DNA from 3 places in the Croceibacterium aestuarii genome. Region 2 is predicted to be linked to each of the others. Evidence: predicted binding sites of a transcription regulator. Region 2 holds the regulator's gene; each other region holds the start of a gene.

Region 1 (4,976 bases), 940 kb from region 2:
TTTTTGCGAAGATTCAAACCGCTTAGCCAAGCCCCCTGTGTGAAAGAAGGAATGATTCGTCCGCGAAATTCGGCAACGCTGGCGCGGAAACCCGCCGTTGCCGTCGCAAGTCCGCGCGTCTCAGTCGCGAAATCGGGCCGAACGAAAAAGATTATCAGACCCGAGGGCGGCGGAGCGGTTTGTCCGCAAAGGTCTCTAACCGTCCATAGGTGTTTCAAATCACGCGAATCGCTGAAGATTTGGCCGAATTCCAACTCTGGATAACTCTTGAGTTGCCCGGAAGAAGTTCTCATTATGTTCCGAAGAGGGGCTGCTGTTCCGATGAGGACTATCGCCAGAAAGGCCGCCATTGCGTCGCGAATGAGCGGAATCTCGGTAAAAAAGTAGATCAGCCCATCACCGAGCCATTCGGTAATTTCCACGCAGACCCCCTAAAGCCCGTAAAGATGTCGGGCTTCTGCGGGCCGATGCGGAAGCAGACTTGGCATGCTGATAGCAACCGAGCGGAGAAACCCTGAATGAGCCAGACGGTATCGAACCGCGGGGCCTGCGCCAAGGCACGTTGCGACAAACCCATGAGAATTTCGTGAATTTTCGAAGAACTATTGGAGAGCGCTTCTTGTCTTGAGGTAATTCTCGACCTTTTCAATCGTTCTTCTGCGTGGCCTGCGTCCAGCTCTTAGATCAAGCACAAAGCGCGGATCGCCAACGGCGCGGCGACCGAATCGCGTCGCGGACATGTGCGATTCTTTCAGATGGAGCTCGACGCGATCCAGTAATTTCATGACCTTCCTCGACTCACTCAACGCTTGTGTTCCTGTTTTGTTCTTAGTAGGAAGGTTCCAACGAGTCTAGGAGATTTCCTTCTCTCCTGAGACCGTCAAAAGGAATGAACGATGGAACATGTCAGAGAGGAGCTTGATCGCCTGATCCAGCAGCGACGGCTCGGATATTCCTCGATCTCGCGGATGATCGGACGCAACTCGTCCTATATCCAGCAGTTCATCAAGCGCGGATCGCCGCGCAAACTGGATGATGAGGACCGACGCACGCTCGCGAGCTTTTTCGGTGTCGATGAGCAGGTTCTGGGCGGCCCGCCCGCGCCGATGCGGGATGGCCTCGTTGAAATTCCGGTGCTCAATGTCGATGCGTCGGCGGGCTACGGCGCGATCGCCGAAAGCGAGACCGCGCATACCCGTTTTGGGTTCGACGAACGCTGGCTTGCCCGGCTTACCCGAGCAAAGAGCGCCAGTCTCTCGATCATCCATGTTCTGGGCGACTCCATGGAGCCTACACTCAGCGATGGCGACGAAGTGCTGGTCGATGCGTCGGACCAGGGCTCGCGGCTACGCGACGGGATCTATGTTCTGCGCGCCGATGATGCTCTGGTGGTCAAACGCGTGACGCTCAAGCCCGGTGGCCGCAAAATCACCATCAGCAGCGATAATTCGGCCTATCCCAGCTGGGACGATGTCGACCGGTCCGAGATTCAAGTGGTGGGACGTGTCATCTGGTTCGGCCGGGCGGTCTGATTCAACCGGATCAGGAGCCCGCAAAGCGCGCGCGATGTTTGGCAACGAAATCCGGACGGGGGTGATCCCTCGGATCGACCGGAAGCCTGATCTTCTGTCCTGAAGGCGGGAAGAGCTTCAACAGGTCGGACGGCACCTTATTGTGCGATACGAGCAGGCACAGGTTGTCGTCGAGCGTTATGAGATGTCGGTCGAACAGCCAATGGGCCGTGGCCGAGAGCGCCACGCCGTTGGGTACGACGTCGGGTCCGCCATCGGCGACAGACCAGATATGCGCCGCCTGCGCCTCCGCTTTCCCGCCACCATTGATGATCCGCAATCCCGTGACGGCACAGGTGCTGTCATAAGCGTCGAGAACCTGATTGCGGAAACTGGCGGCCCGGATTTTCTTGTTCACCAAAATCTGCTCGATCCGGCGTTTGCCAAAATCATCGGCCAGCAGCGCGGCGGTCGCATCGTCGATGTGCCGCTCGTCGAGCTCGAGCCTTATCCGGTTGTCCGGGTCGAGCGTCTCGCTCAGCCCCTGATTGACGATGGCGACGAAATCGTCGCCATCGAGCGTGCGCACCGATTTGCCGCGCAGCGTCCTGCCGGCATCGCGAGGACGGGCCATCTCGCGAAGGAATCGTTCAGCGAAGCGTCCGTCCTTGTCGCGATAGGACACCGGGTCATCGAAAGGTAGATAGTCCCTGACGCGCGCATAGTAATGGGTTGGATCAGCCTCATCGGGATCGATCCGCTCAACGAAGGCGGTCGCGATATAGGCCATCCGGCCGCCGGATACGCGGGTTTCGCGGTAAAGGATCCAGTCGTTTTCGAGCTGGCGCGCTTCGGAAAGATACTGCGAGGGGAAATGATACCGCTCGGTAATGAGGTCGTCGTAGCGCGAATTGCCGCTGATCTCGAAAACACCCTTCACCGGCAACGCTCCGCAATTCATTCGAACAGGCATCGTGCCTGGTAACGCGGAAATCGTCCAGGCTGTCGGTGATCAAATGCCGATTTCGAAAGGCTTTACCCTTTCCTTTGTCAGTTCGGGCTTGTCACTTGCAGGCGAACCGCTGCCAACATCCTTGTCTTGTGAAAGGCCCTTGGCAGCTGCCGCCTTGAGCCTTTGCGTAACTTCAAGGGCCGAAGCTTTCTCGCCGCTGTTGGACTTGATGGCCCGGCCGAGTTTCTCGGCATTATCTGCTATCAGCGTAAGGCCGTCGCGAAGCCGGGTGACCGTGACCAGGAAGGTCTGCCGATTGGCGAGATTGCGTTCGCGGCTGTCCATCACTGCGATCCCGCGATCCGATGTGAGTCCCTGCGCCATATGCGCATTGAGGGCATAGGCGAGGTCCATGCGTTTGAGCATGGGGTCACCGCGGCTCAGGCGGAGCTCCTTGCCCCCTGATGTCTCCACCAAAACGCCCTTTGTGTCGATGGCCACGATCCTCGCCCGGTCGGCGTTGAACAGCCCACGCTTGTGGTCGTTGTCGGTCCAGCGGATCTTGTCGCCCTCGATGATGGAGAGCGATTTGCGTTCGAAGAGCGACAGCCGGCTATCGGCTGCGCCCGGCCGCAAACGCGCGGGATTGAACTTGCGAAGCCGCCCCTTCCTGTCCTCAAGCAAGAGCTGCTTGCGCGCATGGTCGATGGTCTTGACGGTATAGTCGCCCTTGGAGAGTTTCTGGGTACTGTCGCGCGAGCGAAAGTTGAGAACCATGCCCGGCTGGTACGTGCGAAGGTACCGCAACTCCTCGTGGGTCACGTTCACCCGCGAATGAACGGTCAGTCGGCCCGATCGTGGCCCGAGCTCGCCATTGGCCTTGAGCCCGCGCTGAACAGCCTCGTTGACCGCGGATCGCAAGGTTCGTCCCGACGCGTAAATCGACGTCCGATCCCGATCCGCCGGGCTGAGCGAGAGCCATTGCTCGGCAGCAACAATCGCACTGTCTCCGCGAGCCTCTATGGTTGAGGGGGCAAGTGCCTGGAGCGCATCGTCGATGCGCCCCTCCTGCGCGGCCGCCTGCGCACGCCGCAGGACGGGATCGCGGCCGCGCAGGTTAACGTCCATGTTGGCTCGCTCGATCCCGGCCTGCTGGACGAGGTCGAAGGGCTTACCAGCATCGACAGCGCCTAGCTGTCGCTTGTCGCCGACGAGAACCAGACGATGGACTTCGGCAAAGTTCGCCAGCCGTACCAGCTTGGCCTTGTCCTCGTTCGACACCATCGATGCCTCGTCGAGCACCAGGACATGGTCTCCGAGCGCGCTCCGAGCTTCGCCAAGCAGGGTGGCATTTCCCGGTTCGTGCAGAAGCCTGCCCCATTGGGCGAGAAAGCGGGCGATGGTCATCGAACGGATGCCGGTGTCGCGCTCGAGCATCTGGACCAGCGTGTTCTGGACGGCGAGCCCCAGCACCTGCTTGCCTTCTTCGCGGAGCAGCTGGGCGACCGGCTGCATCACGCTGCTTTTTCCCGCCCCGGCTATGCCCTGGATCGCTACGATCCTGTCACGCGACGAAAGGACAAGGCCCGCCGCGTCCTCCTGCCCTTCGTTCAGCGAAAATCCGTGGTTGAGCGCGGCAACAGCCTGAACCCGTTCTGCGGCGTCCGGCCGTTCCAGAATAGGCGACACCGCACCGCGTCCATGGTCGACATTCGCGAGAATGGTGTTTTCAAGGTCATGCGCCTGCCGGCTCGCCAGCCAGCCTTTATGCTCGCCTTTGCCGGGCTCAAGTGCACCGCTTCTGACCAATGCGTTCACACGGGTTTCGACATGGTCCACCGTCGTCGGCAGCCCAAAATCGAGCGCCGCCTTCAGCAATTCCTCGCGCGGGAATGCTGCCTCGCGCTGCGAGAGATGACGCACCGCAGAGGCGACGGCCTGCGCGGCCGCGATGGTCGGTGCATCCTGCTTGAGGACATGGGCAGGGATCAGCGGATCAGCGGGATCACCCTTGATCCGCTGCGCGAACTCCCTCAGCTTCCCAATTCCGCGATGAAGGAGGCTTTGCTCTTTCGAACCGGCTACTGCCTTCGCCGCAGCACGCATCTGGGATGCGTCAATCAGTCCAGCAAGATCGAGACCGACCTCGTCGGCTTGCTGGCGCCACGACGAAAGAAGGCCCTCGCGATCGCGCACTGGCTCCTTGCCTTTTCGTGTTTCGAGCGTTGCGACAATTCCTGCCTCAAGTCCGTTCCCGCGCCTGGCTGCGAGGACTTCTTCGCGCCGCGTTGAAAATGCCATGACCTGCTCGCGGGCAATGCCCGCTGCTTCGAAGTTGCCATGCTTTCCAACCGGCCCTGCTTCGTAGCCCATTTTCTCGACCGCCAGGCGAAAGCGCGCCATGGTCATCGAGTTGAGGAGCGTGTTGAAAGACCAGAGCTTGTCGTTGCGCAGAGCGCGCCACTTCCCGTCGGTGCCTTGCGTTACATTCGCCACGACCGCGTGAAAATGCA
Region 2 (13,347 bases):
ATGCCTGGTGGTCAACGCCACCAGCGAGACCCCGGGGCTCGACGGCACCGCGGTCATGGGCTTTCGCCACGCCGAGCTGCCGATCCACGGGGTGCAGTTCCACCCCGAATCGATCGCCACCGAGCACGGACACGAACTGCTGGCCAATTTCCTCAAGATCTGCGGCCTGCCGGTCAAAGTGCCGGCATGAAGACGCTTCCGCCGGTCGAACCGCACCTCTCCGAAGAGGAAGCCGAAGCCGCGTTCGCCGCCATGCTCGACGGCGAGACCTCGGACGAGGAAATCGCCCGCTTCCTGGCCGAACTGGCCGAGCGCGGCGAAACCGCCAGCGAGATCACCGGCGCGGCGCGAGCGCTGCGGGCCCGGCTGATTCCGATCGAGGCCCCCGCCAACGCCATCGACGTCTGCGGCACCGGGGGCGACGGCAAGAACACGCTCAACGTTTCGACCGCCGTCAGCCTCGTGGTCGCCGCCTGCGGGGTGCCGGTGGCCAAGCACGGCAACCGCGCGGCAAGCTCGAAGGCCGGCGCGGCCGACACGCTCGAAGCGCTGGGCCTGGACATGGAAGCCGCAGGGCGCACCGCGGAGATGACCCTGCGCGAGGTCGGCATCTGCTTCCTGTTCGCTGCGAACCATCACCCAGCGATGCGCCGAATTCAGCCGATTCGTCAGAAGCTCGGTCGGCGGACGATCTTCAACCTGATGGGCCCGCTGTCCAACCCCGCGCACGTCAAGGGCCAGTTGCTCGGCATCGCCCGGCCCGCCTACGTGCCGATCTACGCCGACGCGATGGCGCGTTTGGGGACGACGCGCTCGCTCATCGTCTCCGGCGACGAGGGGCTCGATGAACTGAGCCTCGATGCCGGCAACGAACTGGCCGACGTGCGCGGGCACGATTTCGAAATGCGCCGGGTCGATGCCTCGATGGCCGGCCTGCCCCACGCGCCGGTCGAGGCGATCCGCGGCGGCGATCCGCAGCACAACGCCGCTGCCCTTCGCGCACTTCTGCTGGGCGCGCCGGGCCCCTACCGCGATGCGGTGCTGTTCAACGCCGCCGGGGCGCTGATGGTCGCCGGCGAGGTCGAGGACTGGCGCGAGGGCGTCGAGGAAGCCGCCGAGGTCATCGACAAGGGACTGGCCAACGCCTTGCTCGACTGCTGGATAGCGGCGGCGAAATGACCGACAAGCTCGCCGAAATCTGCGCCACCAAGCGCCTCGAAGTGCAGGAGCGCAAGGCGCTCGCCACGCTCGAGGACCTCGACCGCGCGGCGCTGGGCGCCACGGCTCCGCGAGGGTTTCGCAGCGCGCTCGAGGCAAAGGCGTCCGCCGGCTTTGGCCTGATCGCGGAAATCAAGAAAGCTTCGCCTTCCAAGGGCCTGATACGAAGCGATTTTCGTCCCGCCGAACACGCCGTCGCCTACGAACACGGCGGCGCCGCCTGCCTCTCCGTCCTGACCGACGCGCCCTATTTCCAGGGGCACGAGGACTACCTGATGGACGCGCGCGCTGCATGCACCCTGCCGGTGCTGCGCAAGGACTTCATGGTCGACCCGTGGCAAGTCGCCGAAAGCCGCGCGATCGGTGCCGACGCCATCCTGATCATCGTCGCCGCGCTCGATGACGCCGTGATGGCGGAGATCGAGGCCGCCGCGCTCGAACGCGGCATGGACGTGCTGGTCGAGGTCCATGACGAGGCCGAGATGGAGCGCGCCGCGACCCGGCTGCAGTCGCGCCTGATCGGCGTCAACAACCGCGACCTGCGCACCTTCAAGACCGACCTCGCCACCACCGAACACCTCGCCCCGCTGGCGCCCGAAGGCGCGCTGCTGGTCGGCGAAAGCGGGATCGACAGCCACGCCGATTGCCGGCGCCTCGCCGAATCCGGCGTGCGCTGCTTCCTCGTCGGCGAAAGCCTGATGCGCCAGGATGACGTCGAAGCGGCAACGCGCGCCTTGCTTTCAGGCGCCTAGGGCGCGGCGAAGTGCACGCTTCGAAAGCGAACAGACGATGATCCGCGCCGCGCTGCCGCCGGAAGTCTATGAGCGCATCCGCACTGGCGATCTCGCACAGCGGGGCAGGCGCATCGCCGAACTGATCGAAGCCGCTCGGCCGGAGGCACCCGAAGATATCAAGCGCCTGACGGCCCGCAACATCCAGTACCACGTTGTCGCCACGACCTGGTTCTACTATCGTTTCCGCTTCGGGCTCTCGGCGGCCGACACGGTCAGCGCGGCGACACTCGCCATCGCGACCGCCATCTTGGGGCTGCCGCCGGAACCCGCTGAGGGGGAGAGACACGATGGGTAGCCTTTTCAACGTGGTGTTCCGGATCGTCAGCAGCCTGCTCGGCATCCTGATGATCTGCATGGGCGGTATCTGGATACTTCAGGGCCTCAACATCGCCTTCCTCGACAGCTTCATGGCCAACGATAAGCAGTGGGCGATCTGGGGCGTTATCCTCGCGTTGTTCGGTGTCGGGCAGCTGGTGTGGAGCAACACTCGGCGATAGCTCCATTCCCCTGCGGATTCGGATTTCGCGGTCCGTTCGCTCTATGCGGGGGGGCAAGAATGGGAACAATCCCGCGGCGAGGCGCCTGAAGATCAGTAGCCACTGACAAGGAGCCGCCATGCTCGAAAACATCTGGCCGAACCTCGCCAACCAGCCCGCCTGGCTGCAGCAAACGCTCGACTTCCTCGTCGCCGGCGGCATTGCCGTGGCTATCGCCTTCGTCGTGCACTGGCTGGCGTTTCGCCTGCTGTCGGCGCTGGCCAAGGCGAGCGAGAGCGAATCCGACAACATCCTGCTCCAGCGCCTGGGCCGCCCCACGCTGTGGGGGCTCATCGCCCTCGCCCTGGTGCTGGTCGCGCGTGAACAGCCGGCGCTGGACAAGACCTGGGACAAGGTCGCCGGGTTCGTCATGCCGGCGCTGATCGGCTGGATCGTCATCGCCATCGTTCACGCCCTGGTCGAAGCGATGAAGCTGCGCTCCGACATAACCGTCGCCAACAACCTCGAAGCGCGGCGGCGCCGCACCCGGCTCGCCATGTTCAGCCGCATTGCCAGCTTCATCATCGTGTTCGTCACCGTCGGGCTGATGCTGCTTTCGATTCCCGGCGTGCGCGACATCGGCGTGACGCTGGTGGCCTCGGCCGGGCTCGCCGGGCTGGCGGTCGGGGCTGCGGCCCAACCGGCGCTCAAGTCGCTGATCGGCGGCGTGCAACTGGCGATCACCGAGCCGATCAACATCGACGACGTGGTCATCATCGACGGCGAGTGGGGACGGATCGAGGACATCCGCACGACGTACGTGGTGGTCAAGATCTGGGACGAGCGCCGCCTGGTCGTGCCGACGTCCAAGTTCCTCGAGGACGTGTTCGAGAACTGGACCAAGCAGACCGCGCAGCTGCTCGGCACAGTGTTCCTCTACCTCGACCCTGCGACCCGCATGGGCCCGGTCCGCGCGGAGTTCGAACGCCAGGTGCGCGCCCATGAAGGTTGGGACGGGCGGGTCCAAAAATTGCAGGTTACCGATACCACGCCAGAGGCGCTCGAAGTGCGCCTGACGATGAGCGCGCAGGATGCCGGCACGCTGTTCGGCCTGCGCTGCGACATCCGCGAAGGGATGAGCGACTGGATCGCCGAGAACCTGCCGGGCGCGATCGTCCGGCGCCGCTACCTTCGCGTCGAGGAGGACGATCGGGAGCAGGTAGCAGCCTGATGCGCTCTGTCCTACATCTGCGCGATCTGCCATGAGGCGAGTCATGAACCTCGCCATCGCGCCCCTAACTCGACGTTTCCCGGCGCCTCGTATGAAGGCCGATTTTTTTGCCCCTGGACCGTGTAACACCCGGTCCATGTCTGTCACCTTTGCTCTTGCCGCGAGGGCGTGCAGGTGAGCCGCCTCACCCATCTCGACGAATCGGGCGCGGCACGGATGGTCGACGTCGGGGGCAAGCCGCAGACCGCCCGCTCGGCCACGGCCGAAGGCCGGATCCGCATGGCTCCCGCCACGCTTGCGGCGGTCCGCGAAGGCAGCGGTCCCAAGGGCGATGTCCTCGCCGCCGCGCGCATCGCCGGGATCATGGCGGCCAAGAAGACCGGCGAGCTCATCCCGCTGTGCCACCCGCTGGCGCTCGACGCGGTGACGGTCGATTTCGCCTTCGAGGAAGGCGCCGTGCGGGTGATCGCCCGGGCCTCGCTGACCGGCAAGACGGGCGTGGAAATGGAAGCGCTTACAGCCGCTTCGGTCGCTCTGTTGACAATCTACGACATGGCCAAGGCGCTCGAAAAGGGCATGGTCGTCGAAGGTCTGCGCTTGCTCGAAAAGACCGGCGGCAAGAGCGGCGACTGGCGCGCGGAATGACCCCGCCGCTGCCGCTCGGCGAGGCGCAGGCGCGCCTGCTCGGGACGGTCGAACCGCTGGCGGCAGAAACCGTCGCCGCACACGGGGCGATTGGGCGCCATCTTGCCGAGCCGCTTCGCGCCGCCCGCACCCAGCCGGCCGCGGACCTCTCGGCGATGGACGGCTACGCGGTGTGCGGCGACGATCTCGAAGGGCCCTGGGCCGTCGATGGCGAAAGCGCCGCCGGACACCCGTTCGCCGGTACGCTCGCCCCGGGTCAGGCCATCCGCATCTCCACGGGCGCGCTGATGCCCGCCGGCGGCGGCGCGGTGCTGCTGCAGGAAAATGCCGTCCGCGAGGGGAATTTCCTGAAGCTCAACGGCGAAGGGGTGCCGAGCGAGCGGCACATTCGCCGTGCCGGGTTCGATTTTCGCGCCGGGGATGCCTTGCTTGATGCGGGAACACGAATTGGCCCGGCCCAGCTCGCGCTCGCCATGGCTGCCGGTCACGGCGCCCTGGCGGTGCACTGTCTGCCCACGCTGGCGGTGCTCGATTCGGGCGACGAACTGGCGGCTGATCCGGCGAACTGTCCGCCGGGCAAGCTCCCGGCCAGCAACGGGGCGATGCTCACGGCGATGAGCGCGCCCTATGCCGCCTCGATCCGGCGACTCGGCCCGGTGCCCGACACGATGGAGGCGATGCTCGCCGCCTTGGAAAGCGCCGGCGACGTGGATGTTATCGTCACCAGCGGCGGAGCCTCCGTCGGCGACCATGACCTGGTGCGCCCCGCGCTCGAGCACTGGGGCGCGGACATCGATTTCTGGCGGGTGGCGATCAAGCCGGGCAAGCCGCTGCTCCTCGCGCGCAAGGAAGCGCAATGGGTCCTCGGCCTGCCAGGCAACCCGGTCTCGAGCTACGTCACCGCATTCCTGTTCCTGCTGCCGCTGCTGCGCCGGCTCGGCGGGGCCGCAGAACCGCTGCCGCGCCCGCTGCAACTCCCGCTCGGCATGGCGCTGCCCGCAGCCGGCGATCGCACCGAATTTCTCCGCGCCCGGATCGTGGCAGAAGCGCTGGTCGCCGTCGACGAACAGGATTCGAGCGCCCTGCGCGCGCTGTCCGCGGCCGAAATGCTGATCGTGCGTCCCGCCGGAGCGGGTCCTGCCTCGCCCGGCGACGGCGCCCTGGCCTATCGCCTCGAAAACGGCGGTATCGCTTGACGGCCTTGCAAAAGTTGCCTACCTGTTCCGCATTCGTTCCCGAATTGGAACACTTTTTGCGGAGAGAACAGGGATGTTGACCGCCAAGCAGCACGAATTGCTCCTCTACATCCAGCGCAAGCTGGAGGAGACCGGTATTTCGCCCTCGTTCGAGGAGATGAAGGAAGCGCTCGATCTGAAGAGCAAGTCGGGCGTGCACCGCCTGATCTCGGCGCTCGAAGAACGCGGTTTTCTCCGCCGCCTGCCCAACCGAGCCCGCGCGCTCGAAGTGCTCAAGCAGCCGGAGAACGTAAAGGGTCAGACCCCGGCAGCGGCCAATTCGAACGACCCGCTTACCCGGGTGACGACGCCGCCGCGCGCCGCCGCGCCGGCCAACGACGTGATCGAGATCCCGCTCCACGGCCGCATCGCCGCCGGCGTTCCGATCGAGGCGATGGAAAGCGACCGCACGCTGCCGGTTCCCGCCGCGCTGCTCGGCTCGGGCGCTCACTACGCGCTCGAGGTGTCGGGCGATTCGATGATTGAAGCCGGCATTCTCGACGGCGACTTCGCGCTGGTGAAGAAGACCGACACCGCACGCGACGGCGAGATCGTCGTCGCCCTCGTCCGCAACGAGGAAGCGACCCTCAAGTACCTGCGCCGCGAAAACGGCAAGATCCGCCTCGACCCCGCCAATGGCGCCTACGATCCGCAGATCTACGCCGAGCATGAAGTCCAGGTGCAAGGCAAGCTTGCCGGGCTGCTGCGGCGATATCACTAGGCGTTTTACTTCCGCGGGTGCCACCACCCGTGCTCACCCTGGCTCGCCGCCACGGTCGTGACGTCGACGCCGCTCTCGCCCAGCACCAGCGCCACTCCGCCGGTCTCGCCCAGGGTCCGCGCGTCGGCCAGCAACGCGCGCGGCCGGCATGAGCGCGGAAGGTAGCGGTCGGCGACCACGATGTCGGCGCGTTCGCAGGCTGCCGCCAGTGCGCGTTCCTCGATCATGTTGCGGCTGCGGGCCATGAGGAGGCGCCAGGACCGCCCCGCCCGTTCTATCGTCAGGGTGCAGAAATCGCGCGAGCACTCGGCCCCCCGCCAAGTCGCCAACGGTACCGGCTCGGCCTCGACCCCGGCGAGCTCCATCAGGTTGTCGCGGGTAAACTCGCTCTTCGTGTCGCGCAAAGACAGCAGACGCCCGTCCCGGGTGACGATGCCGACCTGCCGGCCGTCGCCCGAGACCAATACGTCGGGGGCCGGTGTGAGCAGCATCGACAGCGTCGCCGCGCCCGCCGCCGCAAGGCCCCACAGCCGTTCCTTGCCGCGCCACAGCGCGAGCCACAGTCCGCCGAGAACGAACAGCGCGAAGGTGCCCCAGCCCATCTGCGGCATCAGCGTGACCGCGCCCGGCTGGCTTGCGGCGAGGTGCGCGATCCACAGCAGGAGGTCGAGCGATTGGCCCGCAAGCCACCAGACCGGCAGTCCAAGCCCCACGAGATCGAGCAGGAGGGCGAGCGCGATCAGCGGCATCGAGACGAACGTGACCAGCGGGATCGCCAGCACGTTGGCGAAGGCGCCGTAGACCCCTGCGCGGTGAAAGTGGAACAACACGATAGGCATCAGCGCCAATTCGATCACCACGCCGGTGAGAAGCAGCCCAAGCGCGCCGCGCAGTATTCGCATCGCAAGCCTCTCCTCGCGCGCGCCAAGCGAGGCCCGCACCGGGCCGGCATTGTGCAGCGCGACGATTGCGACGACCGCGGCAAAGCTCATCTGGAAACTCGGTCCGGCGAGCGATTCCGGCCACAGCAGCAGGACGAACACCGCGGCCACTGCGACCATCCGCAAACTCAAGGGCTCGCGCCCCAGCGCCAGCGCGCCGAGAACCAGAACCGCGCCGACGCAGCTGCGCACGGTCGGCACCTCCGCTCCGGTGAGCAGGGTGTAACCGATCCCGGCAAGCGCCCCGACGCCCGCCGCGACGACCGGCAGTCGCACCCGCAGCGCCAGCCACGGCCAGGCGGCCAGCACGGTCATCGCAAGGAAATAGGCCGCAGCTATGACCGCGCTGACGTGGAGGCCGCTGATCGACAGCAGGTGGGTCAGTCCGGCATCGCGCATGGCGTCTTCGTCGGCCGTAGTGATGGCGCCGCGGTCGCCGCTGGCGAAGGCCGCGGCGATGGCCCCTGCCGAACCGCCCAAACGCGATCGGACATGTGCTGCGAGGCGCCGCTGCAACGGCGCGAGCCACGCCTCGCTGGCCGGCGGCGCGACCAGTTCGACCGGCCCTTGCACGCTGCCCGTTGCGGCATAGCCGGCGAACCAGGCGGCGCGAGCGAAGTCGTAGCCGCCGGGCAGCATCGGCGAGGCAGGCGGCATGAGCCGCGCCTTGAAGCGGATCACGGCTCCCTCGCGAAAATCCTCGCGGTCGGCATCGAGCGGCACGTTGACCCGGATCTTGACCGCCTCGCCCGCGCGATCGCGCGCCGCGAGCACGAGCCGGGTGCGGTCTTCCGCCGGTTGTTCGATGCGCTCGAGCACTCGCCCTTCGACGACGGCCGAGACGGGCCGGGCGAAGGGTTCGGCCCCGACCGCGGCCGAGCGTGCCCAGATCAGCGCCGTTCCCGCCGCGAGCAGCGCACCGGTGCTCGCCACGGCAGTGAGAAGATGCACGCGCCGCTCCTGGCCGCGCCACAATGCAACCGCGCCGAGCGCCGCGAGCATGCCCGCGGCGATGGTACCGATCCACCACGCGGATGCCGGCAGCGCGAACCACGCGGCGATCCCGCCGGCCAGTGCCACCGCCAGCCAGGGTCCGCGATCGAACGCCGCCCGGGCGAGAAACGCATCGGCTCCGTCGAGGAAACTGGACAAGCGGGCGCGCATTCGCCAAGGCGTCTGCTGCAACGCAGCATCGCCTGGTTCCTGCCCCAACGGGACCAGAGGCGCCTCGCGCGTGGCCATCGGGCGCATTGGAAAGGAAAGTCAGTTACATGGCAAGCGGTAGCGAGGGACAGGTGGTCACCCGTTTCGCCCCGTCGCCGACCGGATTCCTGCACATCGGCGGCGCCCGCACGGCGCTGTTCAACTGGCTCTACGCGCGCCACCACGGCGGCAAGGCGCTGCTGCGGATCGAGGACACCGATCGCAAGCGCTCGACCCAGGAAGCGATCGACGCAATTCTCGACGGCCTCGCCTGGCTCGGCCTCGACTACGACGAGCCGCCGGTGTTCCAGAGCGAGCGCGCCGCCCGCCACGCCGCGGTTGCCGAGGAGCTTCTCGCCAGCGGCCATGCCTACAAGTGTTACGCCACGCCGGAAGAACTCGAGGAAATGCGCGCCGAGCAGCGGGCGAAGAAGCTGCCGCTGCGCTACGACGGGCGCTGGCGCGACCGCGACCCGTCCGAAGCGCCCCAGGGTGCGCACTACGTGATCCGGCTGAAGACCCCCAACGAGGGCGAGATGGTGATCGATGACCGCGTGCAGGGCCGCGTCACGGTAAAGAACGCAGAGATCGACGATTACGTGCTGCTGCGCGCCGATGGCACGCCGACCTATATGCTCGCCGTGGTGGTCGACGATCACGACATGGGGGTGACCCACATCGTCCGGGGTGACGATCACCTCAACAACGCCTTCCGCCAGCTGCCCATCTACCACGCCATGGGCTGGCCTATTCCCGTCTATGCCCACATTCCGCTGATCCACGGCAACGATGGCGCCAAGCTGTCGAAGCGCCACGGGGCCATGGGGGTCGACGCCTACCGCGACGAGCTCGGCATTCTGCCTGAAGCGCTGTTCAACTACCTGCTGCGCCTCGGCTGGGGTTTCGGCGACCAGGAGGAGTTCACCCGCGAGGAGGCGATTGCCGCCTTCACGCTTGAAGGCGTCGGCAAGAGCCCGAGTCGCTTCGATATGAAGAAGCTGCTGAGCATGAACGGTACCTATATCCGCAAGGCCGACGATGGCGAGCTGGCCGGGCTCGTAGCAGCCAGAATCGGTCCCCAGGCCGACGTCGCCGTCCTGACCACGGCCATGCCGGTGCTCAAGACCCGCGCCCGCGACCTGCACGAGCTTGCCGATGGTGCCGGGTTCTTGTTCAGCTCCCGCCCCTTGTCGATGAGCGAAAAGGCACAGGAACTGCTAACACCCGAGGCCCGCGTCCTGCTCGGCGGGATTTCGGAGCGCCTAGCCGCGGAAGCGCACTGGACAACCGAGGCGCTGGAGGCCAATCTCAAGACATATGCGGAAGACCTGGGGCTCGGCCTCGGCAAACTCGCCCAGCCGCTGCGTGCGGCGCTTACGGGGCAGACCACCTCCCCCGGAATTTTCGATGTACTGGCCCTTCTCGGCAAAGAAGAGAGCCTGGCCCGGATCGACGCTCAGGCGGCCGAAACGGGCAAATGAACACGACAGACAGGAGACGCGAATTGGCGGACAAGGCAAAACTGGCAGTCCACGGAAACGACTACGAGCTGCCTGTACTCGAAGGGACCTGCGGCCCCGATGTGGTCGATATCCGCAAGCTCTACGGCCAGACCGGCATGTTCACCTATGATCCGGGCTACAAGTCGACCGCCAGTTGCGAGAGCGCGCTGACTTACATCGACGGCGAGGAAGGCGTCCTGCTCCATCGCGGTTATCCGATCGGGCAGCTCGCCGAACACTCAAGCTTCATGGAAGTCTCGTATCTGCTGCTCAACGGCGAGTTGCCGAGTTCCGACGAGCTCGACCAGTTCACCTGGACGATCACCCGCCACACAATGCTGCACGAGCAGTTGATCCAGCTTTTCCGCGGCTTCCGCCGCGACGCGCACCCGATGGCGGTCATGTGCGGGGTGGTCGGCGCGCTCTCGGCGTTCTACCACGACAGCACCGACATCTCCGATCCCGAGCACCGGCGGATTTCGAGCCACCGGCTCATTGCCAAGATGCCGACCATCGCTGCGATCGCCTACAAATATTCGGTCGGGCAGCCGTTCCTCTATCCCGACAACTCGCTGTCCTATACCGGCAACTTCCTTCGCATGACCTTCGGCGTTCCGGCAGAGGAATACGAGGTGCACCCGGCGGTCGAAAAGGCCATGGACCGGATTTTCATCCTCCACGCCGACCACGAACAGAACGCCTCGACCTCGACAGTGCGGCTCGCCGGCTCCTCTGGCGCCAATCCGTTTGCCTGCGTCGCGGCGGGCATCGCCTGCCTGTGGGGTCCCGCGCACGGCGGCGCCAACGAGGCCGCGCTCAACATGCTGCGCGAGATCGGCACCCCAGACAGGATTCCGCACTACATCGAGCGCGCCAAGGACAAGAACGACCCGTTCCGCCTGATGGGTTTCGGTCACCGCGTCTACAAGAACTACGATCCGCGGGCGACGGTGATGCAAAAGACCGTGCGCGAGGTGCTCGAAGCGCTCAAGGTCACCGATCCGGTGTTCGAGACCGCCTTGCAGCTTGAGGAAATGGCGCTTCACGACGATTACTTCATCGAAAAGAAGCTGTTTCCCAACGTCGATTTCTACTCCGGCATCATCCTTTCGGCGATCGGTTTCCCGACGACGATGTTCACCGCGCTCTTCGCGCTGGCCCGCACCGTCGGCTGGGTGGCGCAGTGGAACGAGATGATTTCCGACCCGGCGCAGGTCATCGGGCGTCCGCGCCAGCTCTACACCGGGCCGACGCAGCGCGATTACGTGCCGGTCGACAAGCGGTAGGCTAGCGGCGCTTCTGGCGCCGGTCGTCGAAGGCGGGGAGCTCCAGCGTGAAGCGGGCCCCCTGCCCCGGCGCGCTTTCGACCGACAACTCGCCGTCCATCGCCCGCGCCAGGCGGCGTGAGATGTAGAGGCCAAGGCCCGAACCGCCATCCCCGCTTCGGCCGAGCCGCTCGAACTTTTCGAACACTCTCGCCTGCTGTTCGGCGCTCAGTCCCTCGCCCTGATCGGCGACGGTCAGGCGCGCGCGTCCGCCCTCGCGCTCAGCGCGCAGCCAGACTTGCGAGCCTTCGGGGGCATAGCGCAAGGCGTTGCCGAGCAGGTTGAGCAAGATTTGCAGCACGCGTCGGAACTCGCCGACAGCCAGCACGCTTTCGTCGTCTTTCGGTGCATCGATGGAAATTCCCCGCTCGCGCGACCGCACGCCGAGAATGCCGGAAGCGCGGCGCGCGACATCGGCAAGGTCGATCTTGTCGGGCGCGGTGTCGAATTCTTCTGCCTCGACCACTTCGAGATCGGCAAGGTCGTCGATCAGCGCGAGCAGGTGCTCGCCCGCGGTGGCGATGTCGGCGGCATACTTGCTGTATTCATCCGACAGCGGGCCGGCGAGCTGCGTCCGAATGGTCTCGGCATTGGCGATGATCCGGCTGATCGGTTGACGCAAGACCGGCGCTATGTCGCGCCCAATGGCGGTGCTGAAGACCGATTTCGTTGCCGTCGTCCTCGGTGCGGGCGCAGGCGGCTCGTCGGCGACGAAAAGCAGGTCGAAACCGGTCTTGCCCGGCTCGGCGCGCCCGAGCGGGAGCAGAACCGCTTTCCAGTGGCGCGACGAGCCCGGGATCACCAGTCTCGCCCCGTCGAGCAAACGCCAATGAAGGTTCTTGCGGCGTGTGTCGCCGGCGATCTCGACGAGCTCGGTCCAACGCCTGCCTTGCCCTTCGCGCAGGCGCTGCGCAATTTCGGCCAATTCGGCGCAATCGCAGTCGACCGAGAGCACTTCCTGCTGCGGACCGAGACGAGCGGCGAGTTCGGCCACGTGACGCTCGATTGCTTCGTGGCGGCGCGCGGCGGCCGCCTGGTCTTCGGCGGTCAGGGGGGCCGCTTGCCAATTGGTCAATCCGATGCGACAGCCCTCGCCATCTTCGTCGGGTTCGATCTCGACCCACGCGGTAACGCTTTCGCTGTCGTCCTGGGCCTGGATCGCCCGCGCCAGTCGCAGACCGTACTTGCGCGACTTGCGGACCAGTTGCAGCAACGCCGGCGTGGCGATGATGCCTGGCAGGTCGCCCCCGCTGCGCAGTTGCAGCTCGGAAAGCGGCTCCGCCGCCTCGACCAGCCAGTCGCGCCCATCGGTCCGAGCCGTGGCGATGAATTGGGCTGCGCCCGCCATCGCCTAGCTTTCGGCCCGCAAATCGGAAGCGGCCAGTAACGCAGCCGCGCGCTGGGGCGTCAGATGGTCGAAATTCTCCGGCAGCGATACATCGGGATGGAGATAGAGGAACTGCTCCTCCAGGGCACGCGTCTTGAGCCCTGCCGCGCGCAGGCCCAGGGCGAGGCGGGCGAACTGACGATCCGAGAAAGCCAGCACGGTCACGTCGCGATCCTGCCCAATGGCCATGGCCAGCCCGGTCGCGAAGAGCGCGAGCCCGGCGGTATCGATGTCGAGCGCGCGAGAGGCGCCCTTGCCGAGACGCATGACCAACCGGGTCAAAAGGCCGATACGGCCGAGCCCTTCGTCGAACTCGTCGCGCAACTTGCGTTCCGCCGCCGCGGCACTTTCGTCGCCGCCGGAGGTCTCTCGGAAGGCGACGAGAGCGCTATGCAACAAGTCGCCCGGCAGTTCGCCGAGCGGCATGGCCATGCGCTGCAGCTGCTGCATGAAGCGGGCCTGCGCAGCGATGGCCGACATCGCCGCGGCCGCCATGGCATCGTCCTTTGCCGCAACCAGCTCCTGCAGCAGCGGCGAAAGCACCGGATCGAGTCCGGTGCGGTCCTGCAGCTTGCGCGCCAGTTGCCCTTCCATAGTCAAGGTGTGCAGATGGCCCAGGAAGCCAGCATCGCCCGCCAGTGCGGCGACGAGCGGCTCGCTGCGCGACTC
Region 3 (13,347 bases), 980 kb from region 2:
ACGGCATCTACCAGACCGCCCGCCCGCGCCCGATCACCCGCGGCGGGGGCCCCGCGGACTACTTCGAGATCACCGAGGATCGGCTGTTCAGGATGCGGCGGCCCGATTGACGGGGCCGCCGCCAATACGGCGTTGCGGACATGCCTTGTTTCGCCGCCATAGCAGGCCGCCCCTGGCGATCAGCGTCCAGCGGCACCCCCCGGCTGGAGAATGCCGCCGGTCATCCTGCCCTCGGCGTCGAGCGCGGCTGACATGATCACCTCGCCATTGGCGAATACGAGGTCGTAGGCATCATCGCCTGCCGGACGGCGTTCGCGGAAAGTCACCGACTTGAGCTCGCCCATCCCGCTGAACATGGCATGGGTCATGGGCAGGTCGCGGCGGACGATTTCGGCAAACCCGGGAGAGAGTTTGTCGTAGTCGGGCGAGCCGCGCGCCAGCCCGGCGACGAGGTTCCGCAAGGCAGCCTCGGTGCCGGCATTCGGCACAGCGCTTGGTGCAACCGTCGGTGCAGAGGTCTTGACCGGTTGGAGAATGCCTCCGGCCATCCTGCCCTGGGGATCGAGCAGGACGGACATGACGACTTTGCCGTTGGCAAACACGAGAGTGTAGGTGTCGTCGCCCATCGCGCCGCGTCCACGGAAGGTCACCGACTTGAGCTCCCCCATCCCGTTGAACATGGCATGGGTCATGGGTAGGTCGCGGCGAACGACCTCGGCGAACTGCGGAGAAAGCTTGTCGTATTCGGGCGACCCGCTCGTCAGCCCGCTCACAAGGCTGCGCAGGGCGGACTCCGTGCCGGGCTTCGGCCCGTCGGCTGGCGCAGCGGCCTGTTCGGACGCTACCCTTGCCGGTGAGTTTGTCTGCTCGAGGATGGTGCCGGATGACTGAACTGCGATTACCAGTGCTATTGCGGCAAGAGCGCTCATGACTATTGCTCCTGAGACCAGATAAGTCCGATGGCGCGTGATCCACGCGGTCTCGCTTCGTGGGCCGGCTGCCGAGCCCTCTTCATCAGGCCACGGCTTGCCCGAAGGAAGGTCCGACAATTGGGGTCCCAGCCGACCGGACCTGTCCGACAACTCCACCAGCTTCGCAGCTTCAACCGACGAGGACAGGCCGAGCTTGGCGCGAGCCATCTTCAACCGCTTCTCGACGGCGTGAGGAGAGATGCCCAGATCGAGGGCCATTTGCTTGGCGGTCTGATGGCGCAGGCAGCGCTTGAGGCATTCCCGCTCGGCTTCAGACAGACGCAGGATCGCTGCCCGCGTGCTATCGTCGATCTCTTCCACCCTCATGCCGGATAACGTAGCACCTTGGGTGCCGGTACCAACCCCGTCTGGCTGGTACCCCATTGGCCGCACCCAGGCACACGCCCATAAAAGAATTCCCGCGCGCCGAGCAGTTCACCAAGGTTTCGATCCGCTCTTTCCTCGTCCAGCCCGGAGCTTGCCCGCAACAAATTGGCAGGCAGGATATCTGCACCGGACTGTCGTCTAGGGGGCCACGACCCAGGGACGAGGGTCAGCCCGCCTTCACCTTGTTCGCGAAGCTCTTGCGCAGCTTGAGCAGCTTGGGCGGGATCACGGCGAGACAATAAGGGTTCCGCTGGCCTTCGCCGTCCCAGTACTCCTGGTGGTAGTCCTCGGCCGCATACCATGGGCCCAGCGGCTCAACCGTGGTGACCGCCTGGCTGCCGGGATGCTCGTCATTCCAGCGGGCAATGGCGGCTTCGGCCTCGGCCTTCTGGGCATCGTCGAGCGGGAAGATCGCGCTGCGGTACTGCGTGCCGACATCGTTGCCCTGGCGGTTGAGCTGTGTCGGGTCGTGCGTGCCGAGGAACACGTCGTAAATCTCGGCGAGCGTGATGGCCCCGGGATCGAAGGTCACCCGGATCGCCTCGGCATGGCCGGTGCTGCCCGAACAAACCTGCTTGTAGGTCGGGTCGGCCACGCTGCCGCCGGTATAGCCGCTCTCGACCTGGCTCACGCCGGTGACGTCGCGGAACACCGCCTCGGTGCACCAGAAACAGCCGCCGGCAACGATTGCAGTCTCGCTCATGGAAATCTCCTTCCCGCGCGAGATAGGCATGCGTTCGCAGCGTTGCCAGTGCTGCGCACACACCCTAACTGGCGGCCATGACCAAGCTTACCGTCGCCGCCCTGCAGCTCGCGCTCGCTTCGACCGACGAGCAGGAGAATATCGCCGCCGTCGCCGCGCTGGTCGAGGTGGCCGCGGGGCAGGGCGCGCAGGTCATCCTGCCGCCCGAGCTGTTCTCCGGCCCCTACTTCTGCGCCGTCGAGGACGATGCGCTGTTCGCACTCGCCCGGCCCACGGCCGAGCATCCCTCGGTGATCGCCATGCAGACGCTGGCGAAAAAGCTCGGCGTAGCGATCCCGACCAGCTTCTTCGAGCGCGACGGGCACCACTACTACAACACCCTGGCGATGATCGGCGCCGACGGCGAGATCATGGGCACCTATCGCAAGAGCCATATTCCCGACGGGCCGGGCTACGAGGAGAAGTTCTATTTCCGGCCCGGGAACGACGGCTTCAAGGTCTGGGACCTGTTCGGCGCTCGCATCGGCGTCGGCGTGTGCTGGGACCAGTGGTATCCCGAAACCGCGCGCTGCATGGCGCTGATGGGCGCGCAGGTGCTGTTCTACCCGACCGCGATCGGCAGCGAGCCCAAGGATGCCGACATGGACACCAGCCGGATGTGGCGCCGGGCGATGATCGGCCACGCGGTCTCCAACTGCATGCCGGTGGTCGCCGCCAACCGCATCGGCTTCGAACGGCCGAAGGGCGCGCAGGGGCAGGCATTCTACGGCCACAGCTTCATCTGCGACGAATGGGGCGACTATCTCGAACAGTTCGGTTGCGAGGAAACCGGCGCGCTGGTCACGACGCTGGACCTCGAGGCGGGCCGCAAGCACCGCGCCAGCTGGGGCTTCTTCCGCGACCGCCGCCCGCAGCTTTACGGGCGGATCTGCGAAGACATCTAGCGCCTGAGCACCAGCGCCTGCCGAAACACCGCGGCGAACATTGCCGCGGTCAACCGCCCGGTGTTCACGTTGTAGCGGCTGCAGTGGAAACTATCGAGCAGCCGCGTCCCGTCGGGCAGGAGATGCACGGCGCCATGAGCAAACGGGTGGCGGGCAAGAACCAGCCCGTGATGCCGCAGCACGGCGTCGTGCGCGTCCCTGCCGACGGCCAGGACGACCTCAAGCGAGGGCAGGGCAGCCAGCTGGGCCGAAAGGTACCGGCTGCATCGTGCGAACTCGTCGCGGGTCGGCTTATTGCCCGGCGGCAGACATTTGACCGCGTTGAGGATCATCGCGCCTTCGAGCGCCAGCCCGTCGTCCGGCTCGCCGCGATAGGCGCCGCGCGCCAGCCCGGCTTCGTTCAGCGCCGCGAACAGCAGATCGCCCGCGCCGTCGCCGGTGAACGGCCGTCCCGTGCGGTTGGCGCCGCGCTTGCCGGGGGCGAGGCCGACGACGGCCAACCAGGCGGCGGGATCGCCCCAGGCGGGTACGGGGGCGTTCCACCAGCCCGGCTCTTCGCGTCGCAGTGTCCCGCGCAGCCGCACAAGGCGCGGGCAGCGGCGGCAATCGCGCGGAGGCTCGCTGTCCGCGAGGGGCATTTGCACGGGCATCGGCGCCGAGTAAGCCACCCACCATGCAGGCCGCAACCAATCACCGCTACCTGATCGCGCTCGGCTCGAACGTTCGGCACCAGCGCTATGGCGGTCCGCGAAACGTTCTGGCGGCTGCTCTCGCGTGGCTGGAGCGAGAGGGACTGACAATCCTTGCCAGCGTTCCCCCGGTCGAGACCGACCCTCTCGGCCCCTCGATCCGCTGGTATGCCAATTCGGCCGCGGTGATCGAAACCCGCCTCGATCCGCCGGGCCTCCTTGCCCTGCTCAAGCGGAGCGAGCGTGCTTTCGGGCGGCGCAGCGGTGGGCAGCGCTGGCGCGCCCGCGTGCTCGATCTCGACATCGTGCTGTGGAGCGGTGGCTGCTTCGCTTCGGGCGACCTGACAGTCCCCCACCCGCTGTTTCGCGAGCGGGCGTTCGTGCTCGCCCCGGCGCTGCGCGTCGCTCCCGCCTGGCGCGACCCGCTAACCGGCCTTTCGGTCCGCCAGCTTCACGCCCGCTTGACCCGCCCCCGACCGCTGCCTAGGTGAGCCGCCGTGGTCGGGCCCTTAGCTCAGTCGGTAGAGCAACTGACTTTTAATCAGTAGGTCGCTGGTTCGAACCCAGCAGGGCTCACCATATTTTTCAGCGACTTAGGTAAGGTCTGCTGGTCTCTATTTGGTGGAAATGTCTAGAAAAGGATTCACCTAGGATTCACCGTCATGGATGTGGGGTCACCTCTTGAGCTCGATGAATCCTAGAGATGTACACCGCGAAGGGGTTGCCAAGCGGGACGGCGGCGCTTGGATCACTGATGAATGCGGTGATATTCCGACGCAGCTGCCAGCCAGCAAAAGACCGGTGACGCGATTGACCTGAGGGGAAAACCGTCAACCAATGCAGGATTTCAAGCTCAAGATCAGCCCCAGCAGAGACACTGAAGCCAGTAAGGCGAACTCAATTCTCACGCCCCAGTTTTGAAGCCATTCCCGCATCGCCCCGACCCTCAGTTCGTGGAACTCAGGCAATTAAGCTGATCGAGGCGCTCAGCAACCGTTCTCCATACTGCTACGCCTGCCTCGTCCCTCTCGTTGGATAGTTGCTGGATCTACTCTGCGATATACGCGGGTCCTTCTTCGCCGTGGTTCTTTTCGACTCTGAGCGCGACCGCCCACAATTCCTGGTCGCGGTTCAGCACCATGGCTCACGCCTCCCGGTCCAGGTCCGCGCCAGCCCTTCGCTGACCAGCTGATCGCCAAGCGAGCGACGGCCGCGTTACAACCCGCAATTTGCGACCGTACTGGTCCTCATCTCTGCTCCCGATGGTCCTGAGCTCAAACGGTCCGGCATTAAGCAATTCGACAAGGCGATGCGTCGCTCGCATGCCGAGTTCGTATTCATAGCCGCAACGAGGCTCGCTGAATTCGGGAGTATCGATGTCAGCAATGCGGATCTTTACGCCATCAAGCCAGAAAGTATCTCCATACACGACGCATGTGCGCCGGATGGATCCGCAGATGTCAAATTGTGGGGAGCTCGCTTACTGGAATAAAGCCTGTGGCTGCTGGTCGTCCTTAGCAAGGCTGGCATCATGGACTGACCAGTTGAGTGCCAGCATCCCTCAAGCAAATGCGATCGCGAATGCTCCCAAACCCAACGCGATCTCCTTTCTCAGCTTCCGGCGCTTCTGTGCTTTCAACGCCTTGCGAAAGTCGAACGGTTCACCGGGCGTCTCATTCACTAGCGTTTTCCGTCTTCATTCCGCCATATGATTGCAGACAATAGCCAGACATCAGCCAGTTTCGTCAATTGTATGCGCCAAGTGCTTGCCAACGTCCCAACACAGACCGGACATATTGCGGCGTCTCACCATTGTTCGGAATGCCGCGAGATCGAGAGACGGCTCCTGGGCCAGCATTGTAAGCAGCCAAGGCTAGGTGGACCGCGTCAAATCGGTCCAACATGTCGCGAAGGTATCGGGCGCCACCATCGATCGATGCAAGTGGGTCATGACGGTTCCGGACGCCCAGTTCTCGCGCCGTGGCCGGCATAAGCTGAGCAAGCCCGGCAGCGCCCGCTGGACTCACAGCCATCGGATTGAAGCGGGATTCAGCCCAGATGAGGGCACGAAGCAAGTTGGTCGGAAGCCCGTAACGGCGCTCAGCCTCGGCTATTGCCGCCATGTACAGGCCTTCCCGGTAGGAAACGTCCGCTGCCTCAGGCTGGTAGACCGCAGGAAGATATTGCCTTCCCGGTTGCTGATCCGCCTTCGGCGGAACGATCGCATGCTCGAACAAGGTAAAATCCTGGGCGCAGACTTGCTGCGATGAAGTTGCGATCATTCCCAAACAGGCGAACGTGATCGTGGTCAGACGATTGAGACAGGTCATTTCGCTTGTTGCTCCATTGATTCGAATCGCAATAGAACATAAATAGAACATATGCCTGTAGGAAAGGCGCGAATGCCTGCCCTCTGGAGAGGAGAGGAGCGCTGCTGAGGGGGTCACTTTGCAAGCTGAGGAGCTCGCATGTCCCTGTCTGACCAAACTCATCCCAACCGGTCGCTTGCCGAGACCGCCCGCCGCATCTGTGAAAGTCGCGGCGGCAAATGGTCCGGCACAAAAGGCATGGCTTGCTGCCCTGCGCATGACGACCGGACGCCCTCACTCAGTGTGTCGCTCGGTCGACAGGCCATCCTCTTCCATTGCTTTGCGGGATGCGATCAGCAGACCGTGCTGTCTGCATTGGCGCGTGAAGGTTTCGACGCGACCTCGCTTTTCTCAGGGTCTACGTCTGCCGACCATCGCGAGCAGACCAGAACTCGCAAACCCTCGGCGGCTGCGTTGAGGATCTGGCGAGAAGCGGAAGCACTGCGAGCCAGTCCGGCGAAGGCATACCTTGAGAGCCGCGGCATCCTCGCCGCATCTTCGGGACTTCGTTTTCATCCGCGAACGCCGCTTGGCCCGAAAGGACGAACCCGCTTTTTGCCAGCCATGATCGCAGCAGTCAGTCTCGATGAGGGGCCGATCGCAATCCACCGCACGTTCCTGTCTCGCGAGGCTTGCACTAAGGCTGGCTTCGACAAGCCGAAGCGCGCACTCGGCGCGCTCGGTGAAGCTGCTGTCCGCCTCCTCGCTCCGGCTTCCGGCAAGCTCGGCCTCGCCGAGGGTATCGAGAGCGGGATGTCGGCCTATGCTCTTACCGGCATCCCCGTCTGGGCGACCCTGGGCAATGAGCGCTTCGGCCTCGTGAGCGTGCCCGAGAGCGTGACCGAGCTTCATCTCTTCGTCGATCATGATGCTGGCGGCGAGCTGGCCGCATCGCGTGGCCTGGCAGCCTACGCACAGGAAGGGCGGACGATCCTGGTCCGCAGGCCATCTTCACGCGATACCGACTGGAATGATGAGCTGACAGCATGGCTGCGCCGCAAAGCGGCGCCGTAGAGGAGAGAGGGCTTCTCGAATTCCTGATCCGGCAGCGGGCGTGTCCCGATGCCCCCATCAGGAGGACGAATTGCCATGTTTCAATCAGATCTGTTCCCTGCCAGCGGGCAGCTCCCGTCATTGCCTCTCGCCTACGCCATCGGAGCCAGGATTGCCGCGCTTCTCGCATCGGGACGTCATCATTCCCGTGCCGACATTTCCGGCCTGTTCGCCGAGGAAACCGGCGTTCTGGACTGGGGAAGCGCCTGGAGCATCGATGACTACAACAACGCGGTTGAGATCGGCGCTCTGCTCTGGCTTCGCGAGTCCTCGCGCATCGATCTAGCCACGAGCGTGCACGAAGCCGAAGCGCGGTTCGACTGGCTCGAGCGCGCCTTGCCGCCCCGGCATGTTCGCAGCGAAGCACAGGTCGAGCTCCAGCAGTTCTCGACTCCCCCGATGCTCGCCTGGCTGATGGCGAAGGCCGCAGTTATCTTTCCGCAAGACACGCTACTCGAACCGTCCGCCGGCAATGGCGCCCTTGCTCTTTGGGGCGGCGTGCAGAAAGCCTCGCAGCTCCTCAACGAGATCGATCCGGCAAGACGAGACAGCCTGAGCCACATCTTCCCTGCGGCCACGATCACCGCGCACGACGGTGAACTGATCGCCGACCTGCATCGCGGCCCTGTTCCATCGGTCGTGCTGATGAACCCGCCGTTCGCTCACAGTCAGGAACGAGGCAAGGACGGCGAGACCGCGCAGCGCCACTTGCGCAGCGCGATCCGGGCCACTGACCATGGCGCGAGGATTGTCGCCATCATGCCCGAAGGCTTCGATGCTACTTCCTTTGCCACGGCACAGGGCGAAGCTTCGCTGCTCCTTGATGTTCGCTTGCAGCAGATGTTCCGCCGGACAGGGACGGGGATCGCCGTGCGCCTGGTCGTATTCGACAAGACGCCGACTGCGTCCTCGCCCGCGATCACCGGAGATACCCGTGACCCGATCGCGCTCCACGAGCTTCTCACCAAGATTCCGCGACGTGCGCAGACATCCGCCAGCCTCCATCGCCTGCCATTCGGCACGCCCGTGCGCCTCGGGGGCAAGAATTCAGCGCATCGCGCGCCAGTCCGGCCGGTAGCGCCGTTTGCGGCGACTCCTGCAGCCACAGCAACTGCGATCGATCTTGCCTATTCAGTCCTCGCCGAACCCGCGCCGGTGCCCGAACAGACAGGCATCTATCTGCCATACCGGCCCAGCCGCATCGCGTTCGAGGACGCGCCGATTCATCCCACCCCGCTCGTGGAATCGGTCGCCATGGGCTCGGTCGCGGCGCCGCAGCCCGAAGTGCGACCACGTGTCCCCGCAGGTTGGCAGGCCGATGGCCTGTTGTCCGAAGCGCAATGCGAGACATTGGTCTACGCTGCGCAGGCATTCGCGCGTGATCTCCCGGGTCAGTTCAAGGTCAGCCAGGAAGGCACCTCGCTGGAACTGTCCGAGGATGGGAACGCATACCGCCAAGGCTTTTTTCTCGGCGACGGGACCGGAGCGGGCAAGGGACGGCAGATCGCCGCAGTTATCATGGACCGATGGCTTACAGGCGAGCGCCGGCATGTCTGGATCACCAAGAACGAGGCTCTGCTCGTAGATGCCCGCCGCGACTGGGAAGCGCTTGGCGGCCTTCCGCTCGATCTCCAGCCGCTCTCGCGCTGGAAACTCGGCCACCCTGTAACGATGTCCGAAGGCATTCTCTTCGTCACCTATCCGACGCTCCGATCTGGGCGCGCCGAAGACACGCGGCTTGACCAGATCCTTGCCTGGGCGGGCGAGCATTTCGGAGGCGTGATCGCCTTCGACGAAGCCCACGCGATGGCCAATGCACTTGGATCCTCGTCGACCGGCGGCAAGGTCAAAGGCTCGGAACAGGGCATGGCCGGTCTCAGGCTGCAGAACCATCTACCGCGCGCCCGCGTACTCTACGCTTCGGCCACCGGCGCTTCGGATATTGCCAACCTCGGCTACACCTCCCGGCTTGGCCTGTGGGGACCCGAGACCGCCTTCCCAACCCACGAGGCTTTCATAACCGAAATCCGCGCCGGCGGCGTGGCGGCGATGGAACTCGTTGCCCGCGACCTCAAGGCGCAGGGTCTTTATCTCGCTCGTGCGCTATCCTTCGCCGGGGTCGAGTACGAGATCCTCGAACACAGCCTGACCGAAGCACAGGTGCGAATCTACGATGCCTATGCCGAGGCCTGGGCGATCATTCACCGCAACCTCGAGGCAGCGCTCGAAGCAACCCGGGTGGTCGACGAGGACAGCGGCGATACGCTTAACCGCAACGCCAAGGCTGCGGCGCTGTCGATCTTCGAAGGAACCAAGCAGCGCTTCTTTGCCCAGCTCCTGCTCTCGATGAAACTGCCGAGCCTGATCCCGGCGATGGAGCTCGCGCTTGGCGAGGACCATTCGGTGGTCGTGCAGCTGGTCTCTACCGCCGAGGCCATGCTCGACCGTCGCCTCGCCGACCTATCCGACGAGGAGCGAGAAACGCTTGATATTGATCTCTCCCCGCGTGAATATGTCATCGATTACCTTGCGAAGAGCTTCCCGGTACGCCTGATGCAGGTCTTCGCTGACGAGGATGGCAATCTTCGCTCCGAGGCGATGAGCGATGAGCTGGGCAATCCCGTCTTCTGCTCCCGCGCCATCGCCGCGCGCGATGCGCTGATCGAACAGCTCTGCGCGTTGCCGCCAATCGCCACCGCGCTCGATGCGATCATCGAGCACTTCGGAACCGAGGCCGTGGCCGAGGTCACCGGCCGGACTCGCAGACTGGTATCGGGCCGCGATGGTCACCAGCGCCTCGAACGGCGAAGCCCGAGTGCCAATGTCGCCGAAGCGCAGAGCTTCATGGAAGGAACGAAGCGCATCCTCGTCTTTTCGGATGCGGGCGGCACGGGGCGATCCTACCATGCCGATCTTGGCTGCCGGAACCAACAGCGCAGGGTTCATTTCCTCCTCGAGCCGGGCTGGCGCGCCGACAACGCCATCCAGGGTCTCGGTCGTACTAACCGCACCAACCAGGCCTCGGCCCCGCTGTTTCGGCCGGCAACCACCGACGTGAAGGGCGAGCGCCGCTTCATCTCGACTATCGCGAGGAGGCTCGATGCATTGGGCGCGCTGACGCGCGGCCAGCGCCAGACCGGCGGTCAGAACCTGTTCGACCCGGCAGACAATCTCGAAGGCGACTATGCGCGCGACGCGCTCAGCCGCTGGTTCCAGCTGCTCTATGACGGCAAGCTCGAAGCCACGAGCTTCGGTAACTTCGTCGAGCGCACCGGCCTCCGGCTTGAAAACCCAGATGGCGGGCTCACCGATAATCTCCCAACGATCCAGCGCTGGCTGAACCGTATCCTCGCCCTGCCGATCGCGCTCCAGAACGCGATCTTCGATGAATATCTTGGCCTCGTCGAAGCGCGGATCGAAGCCGCGCGCGAGGCCGGAACGCTTGATCAGGGCCTTGAGACCGTCAGGGTCGATCACTTCACGGTTTTGGCAGATGAACTCCTGCGCACCGACCCCGTGACCGGAGCCGAAACCCGTCTCGTCTCGCTCGAGGTCACTAGGCACCTTCGGCCTCTGCGATTGCAGCGCCTCGTTCGAATGCATGAGATCGGAAGCCGGCACGCAATCCCGATGCGCAATACGCGCTCGGGCAAGGTCGCGCTGTCGGTTCCGGCCCGACGCCTAATCGCTGACGACGGCGCCGTCGTCGAGCGCCGCCGCCTCTTGCGTCCGCTCAAGTCCGTAAACTGGACAGTTGAGGCACTCGGTGAAAGCCACTGGGAGGAAGTGAGCGTCACTGTGTTCACCAGCGCCTGGCGAGCCGAAGAAGAAGAGGCGGCCAATTCACCGCTGACTGAGCGCGTCCATCTCGCTACCGGGCTCCTGCTACCGGTCTGGAAGCGCCTCCCCGGCGATCATGTCCGCGTCACCCGGCTCGTCGCCGAGGATGGTCGATCGATCATCGGCCGCGAAGTGCTCGATATCGATCTCGCTATGATCGCCGAGACCTTTGGCCTCTCCGGAGTTGCCGGACCATCGGCCGAGCAGATCGGCGACCTTGTCATCGCCAGCGGCAAAGCGCTGAGCCTCGCAAGCCACGATCCACTCACCGTGAAGCGCTCGCTGGTCGGCGGCGAACAGCGCCTCGAACTGACCGGCTTCTCCCCTGATCGGCTCGACTGGTACAAGGGCAAGGGCTGCTTCACCGAGATCATCCGCTACCGCACGCGATTGTTCGTGCCAGTGTCTGTGGCCTCGTCGGTCCTGCCTGCGCTTGCCGCCTGATCCCTCGGGCAGACCCCAACCACACGATGAGAGTGGAGGGAGCCCTTTGGGCTTGTGGGCCTCGTGATCCTCACCTGCGCCTTTAATCCATCAGGAGAACACCCATGATCCAGTCGATCCACTTGAAGAAGCTCGTCCCGAGCCCGCGCAACGTTCGCAAGTCGAGCGACGTGCTAGCCGACCTCCAGCTGCGGGCAGACATCGCTGCGCGAGGCCTGTTGCAGAACCTCGTCGTGCGCAAAGGAAAGCGCGGCAAGTTCGAGGTCGAGGCCGGCGGTCGCCGCCTCGCAGCGCTTCAGGCGCTGGCCGAAGAGGGCACATTGCCCGAAAGCCATGAGGTCACATGCCTTGTTATCGAAGGCGAGGAAAGCGAGGTGCGCGAAGCCAGCCTTGCCGAGAACTTTCAGCGTCTCGCGATGAACCCGGCCGACGAGGCGCAGGCCTTCGCTTCCATCATCGAGGCAGGGGCTACCACCGAAGACGTGGCGCGCCGCTTCGGCCTCACAGTCCGTTTCGTTGAAGGACGTCTGCGCCTCGCAAGCCTTGCACCGTGCGTCTTCGAAGCCCTCGCCGATGGCACGATCACGCTCGACATGGCCAAGGCCTACGGCGCGATCTCCGACATCGAGCGCCAGGCGCATGTCTATGCCGAGCTGCAAGACGCCTGGTACCAGGTGACGCCCGACACGATCCGCCGCATGGTGCTTGATGCCACGGTGCGCGGCTCCGATCCGCGAGCTGTGCTCGTCGGACGCGATGCCTACCTCGGCGCGGGTGGCCGGATCGAGCGCGAACTGTTCGACGATGACGCCAGCGAGAGCTGGATTGATGTCGCGCTGCTCGAAGACCTCGCGCACAAGGCCATGGATGAAGCCGCAGAAAAGGCCGCGCTCGAATATGGCCTTGCCTGGGTGCGCCCGACCCTTGGCAACTACGTCAGCCATGACCTCGTTGAAGGTCTGGGTCGCTTGCCCTGCGAGCCTGCGCCGATGACCGAGCAGGAAGCACGGGAACTCGGCGAGCTCGAGGCCGACTACGACCGCGTCGCCGCCGTGCTTGAAGACGAAGACAGCGACGAGGACGAGGTCGCCAAGGCCGAACGCGAACTCGTCGTCATCGACCGCGCCATGCGCGCCCTCAATGATCGGCCGCCGGTACTCGCCGACGAGCTGAAACCCGAGGCCGGTGCCTTTCTCGTCCTTTCGCGCAATGGCGAGCCGACCTTGGTCCCGCAGTTCTATACCGAGACCGAAGTCATCTCTGACGAAGGCGTGGTGGAGGCCATTGAGGAAAGCGGAGCGGCGAAGACCAAAGGGAGCTCGCTGTCCCAGCGCCTGCTCGACGAGCTTGCGATGCAACGCCGCGACATTCTGGCGATCCATCTCGCCAACGATCCGGCGCTGGCGCTCGACTTCATGGTCTTCACGCTCGCCGATGCCGATGGGCACGATTGGCGCGCCAGGAAGGCGTCGACGCTTGTTGGCTCTGTCGCTTCTGGCCCGGTTTCCGGGTTCGAGGCCAAGGATGCACCGGCGAGTGCAGCTCTGGCCGAGTTCGCCGGGTCGCTCGATGAAAGCTGGCGTGCTGGCGAAAGCGACGTCGAGCGGTTTGCCAAGTTCCGGGCGCTTTCCGACGAGGCGCGCTCGGCGTGGCTTGGCCATGTCGTCTCGCGCACACTCGTTGCCAGCCTGGCCTGCGAAGGTGAACGCTCGGTGCCGATGCACGAGGCGCTCGGCTCGCTCCTCGAAATCGAGACCGCGCATTGGTGGCGTCCCACCGCGGCCAACTACTTCGATCGTGTGGCCAAGGCTAGCACGCTCGAAGCGCTTGATGCCGCCGGCGGTCCGGAGTTGGTCAGTCGCTATGCCGCGTCGAAGAAAGCCGAACTGGCGAGCGCTGCCGAACGAATCTTCTCGGGCAACTTCATCGGCGAGGCCGATGTGAAGG

The links. Region 2 encodes LexA, which represses DNA repair genes until DNA is damaged. Its sites were predicted from a motif close to GTTCCNCNCTTGTTCT; they were not measured.
Region 1: Q7I88_RS00020 (S24 family peptidase) is a predicted target of LexA. The motif match lies at 814-829, and genes of this name have one in related genera.
Region 3: Q7I88_RS00165 (DUF7146 domain-containing protein) is a predicted target of LexA. The motif match lies at 6,058-6,073, and genes of this name have one in related genera.

Annotation. Positions count from the first base shown of each region.
Region 1 covers NZ_CP131039.1:1,031-6,006, forward strand. Annotated here, with positions in the region: gene Q7I88_RS00015 (hypothetical protein) at 1-422, opposite strand, end outside; gene Q7I88_RS00020 (S24 family peptidase) at 897-1,532, shown strand; gene Q7I88_RS00025 (HNH endonuclease) at 1,543-2,301, opposite strand; gene mobF (MobF family relaxase) at 2,524-4,976, opposite strand, start outside.
Region 2 covers NZ_CP131039.1:2,402,989-2,416,335, forward strand. Annotated here, with positions in the region: gene Q7I88_RS11895 (anthranilate synthase component II) at 1-190, shown strand, start outside; gene trpD (anthranilate phosphoribosyltransferase) at 187-1,179, shown strand; gene trpC (indole-3-glycerol phosphate synthase TrpC) at 1,176-1,970, shown strand; gene Q7I88_RS11910 (hypothetical protein) at 2,008-2,307, shown strand; gene Q7I88_RS11915 (hypothetical protein) at 2,300-2,509, shown strand; gene Q7I88_RS11920 (mechanosensitive ion channel family protein) at 2,628-3,719, shown strand; gene moaC (cyclic pyranopterin monophosphate synthase MoaC) at 3,894-4,364, shown strand; gene Q7I88_RS11930 (molybdopterin molybdotransferase MoeA) at 4,361-5,560, shown strand; gene lexA (transcriptional repressor LexA) at 5,634-6,320, shown strand; gene Q7I88_RS11940 (ComEC/Rec2 family competence protein) at 6,326-8,503, opposite strand; gene gltX (glutamate--tRNA ligase) at 8,533-9,945, shown strand; gene Q7I88_RS11950 (citrate synthase) at 9,969-11,252, shown strand; gene Q7I88_RS11955 (sensor histidine kinase) at 11,254-12,639, opposite strand; gene Q7I88_RS11960 (hypothetical protein) at 12,643-13,347, opposite strand, start outside.
Region 3 covers NZ_CP131039.1:30,859-44,205, reverse strand. Annotated here, with positions in the region: gene Q7I88_RS00210 (flavin reductase family protein) at 1-110, shown strand, start outside; gene Q7I88_RS00205 (helix-turn-helix transcriptional regulator) at 180-1,298, opposite strand; gene msrA (peptide-methionine (S)-S-oxide reductase MsrA) at 1,525-2,061, opposite strand; gene aguB (N-carbamoylputrescine amidase) at 2,139-3,005, shown strand; gene Q7I88_RS00190 (uracil-DNA glycosylase) at 3,002-3,655, opposite strand; gene folK (2-amino-4-hydroxy-6-hydroxymethyldihydropteridine diphosphokinase) at 3,679-4,185, shown strand; tRNA gene Q7I88_RS00180 (tRNA-Lys) at 4,198-4,273, shown strand; partial or broken gene Q7I88_RS16555 (DUF6961 family protein) at 4,641-4,835, opposite strand; partial or broken gene Q7I88_RS00175 (thermonuclease family protein) at 4,826-5,252, opposite strand; gene Q7I88_RS00170 (lytic transglycosylase domain-containing protein) at 5,440-6,024, opposite strand; gene Q7I88_RS00165 (DUF7146 domain-containing protein) at 6,163-7,077, shown strand; gene Q7I88_RS00160 (strawberry notch family protein) at 7,153-11,400, shown strand; gene Q7I88_RS00155 (ParB/RepB/Spo0J family partition protein) at 11,505-13,347, shown strand, end outside.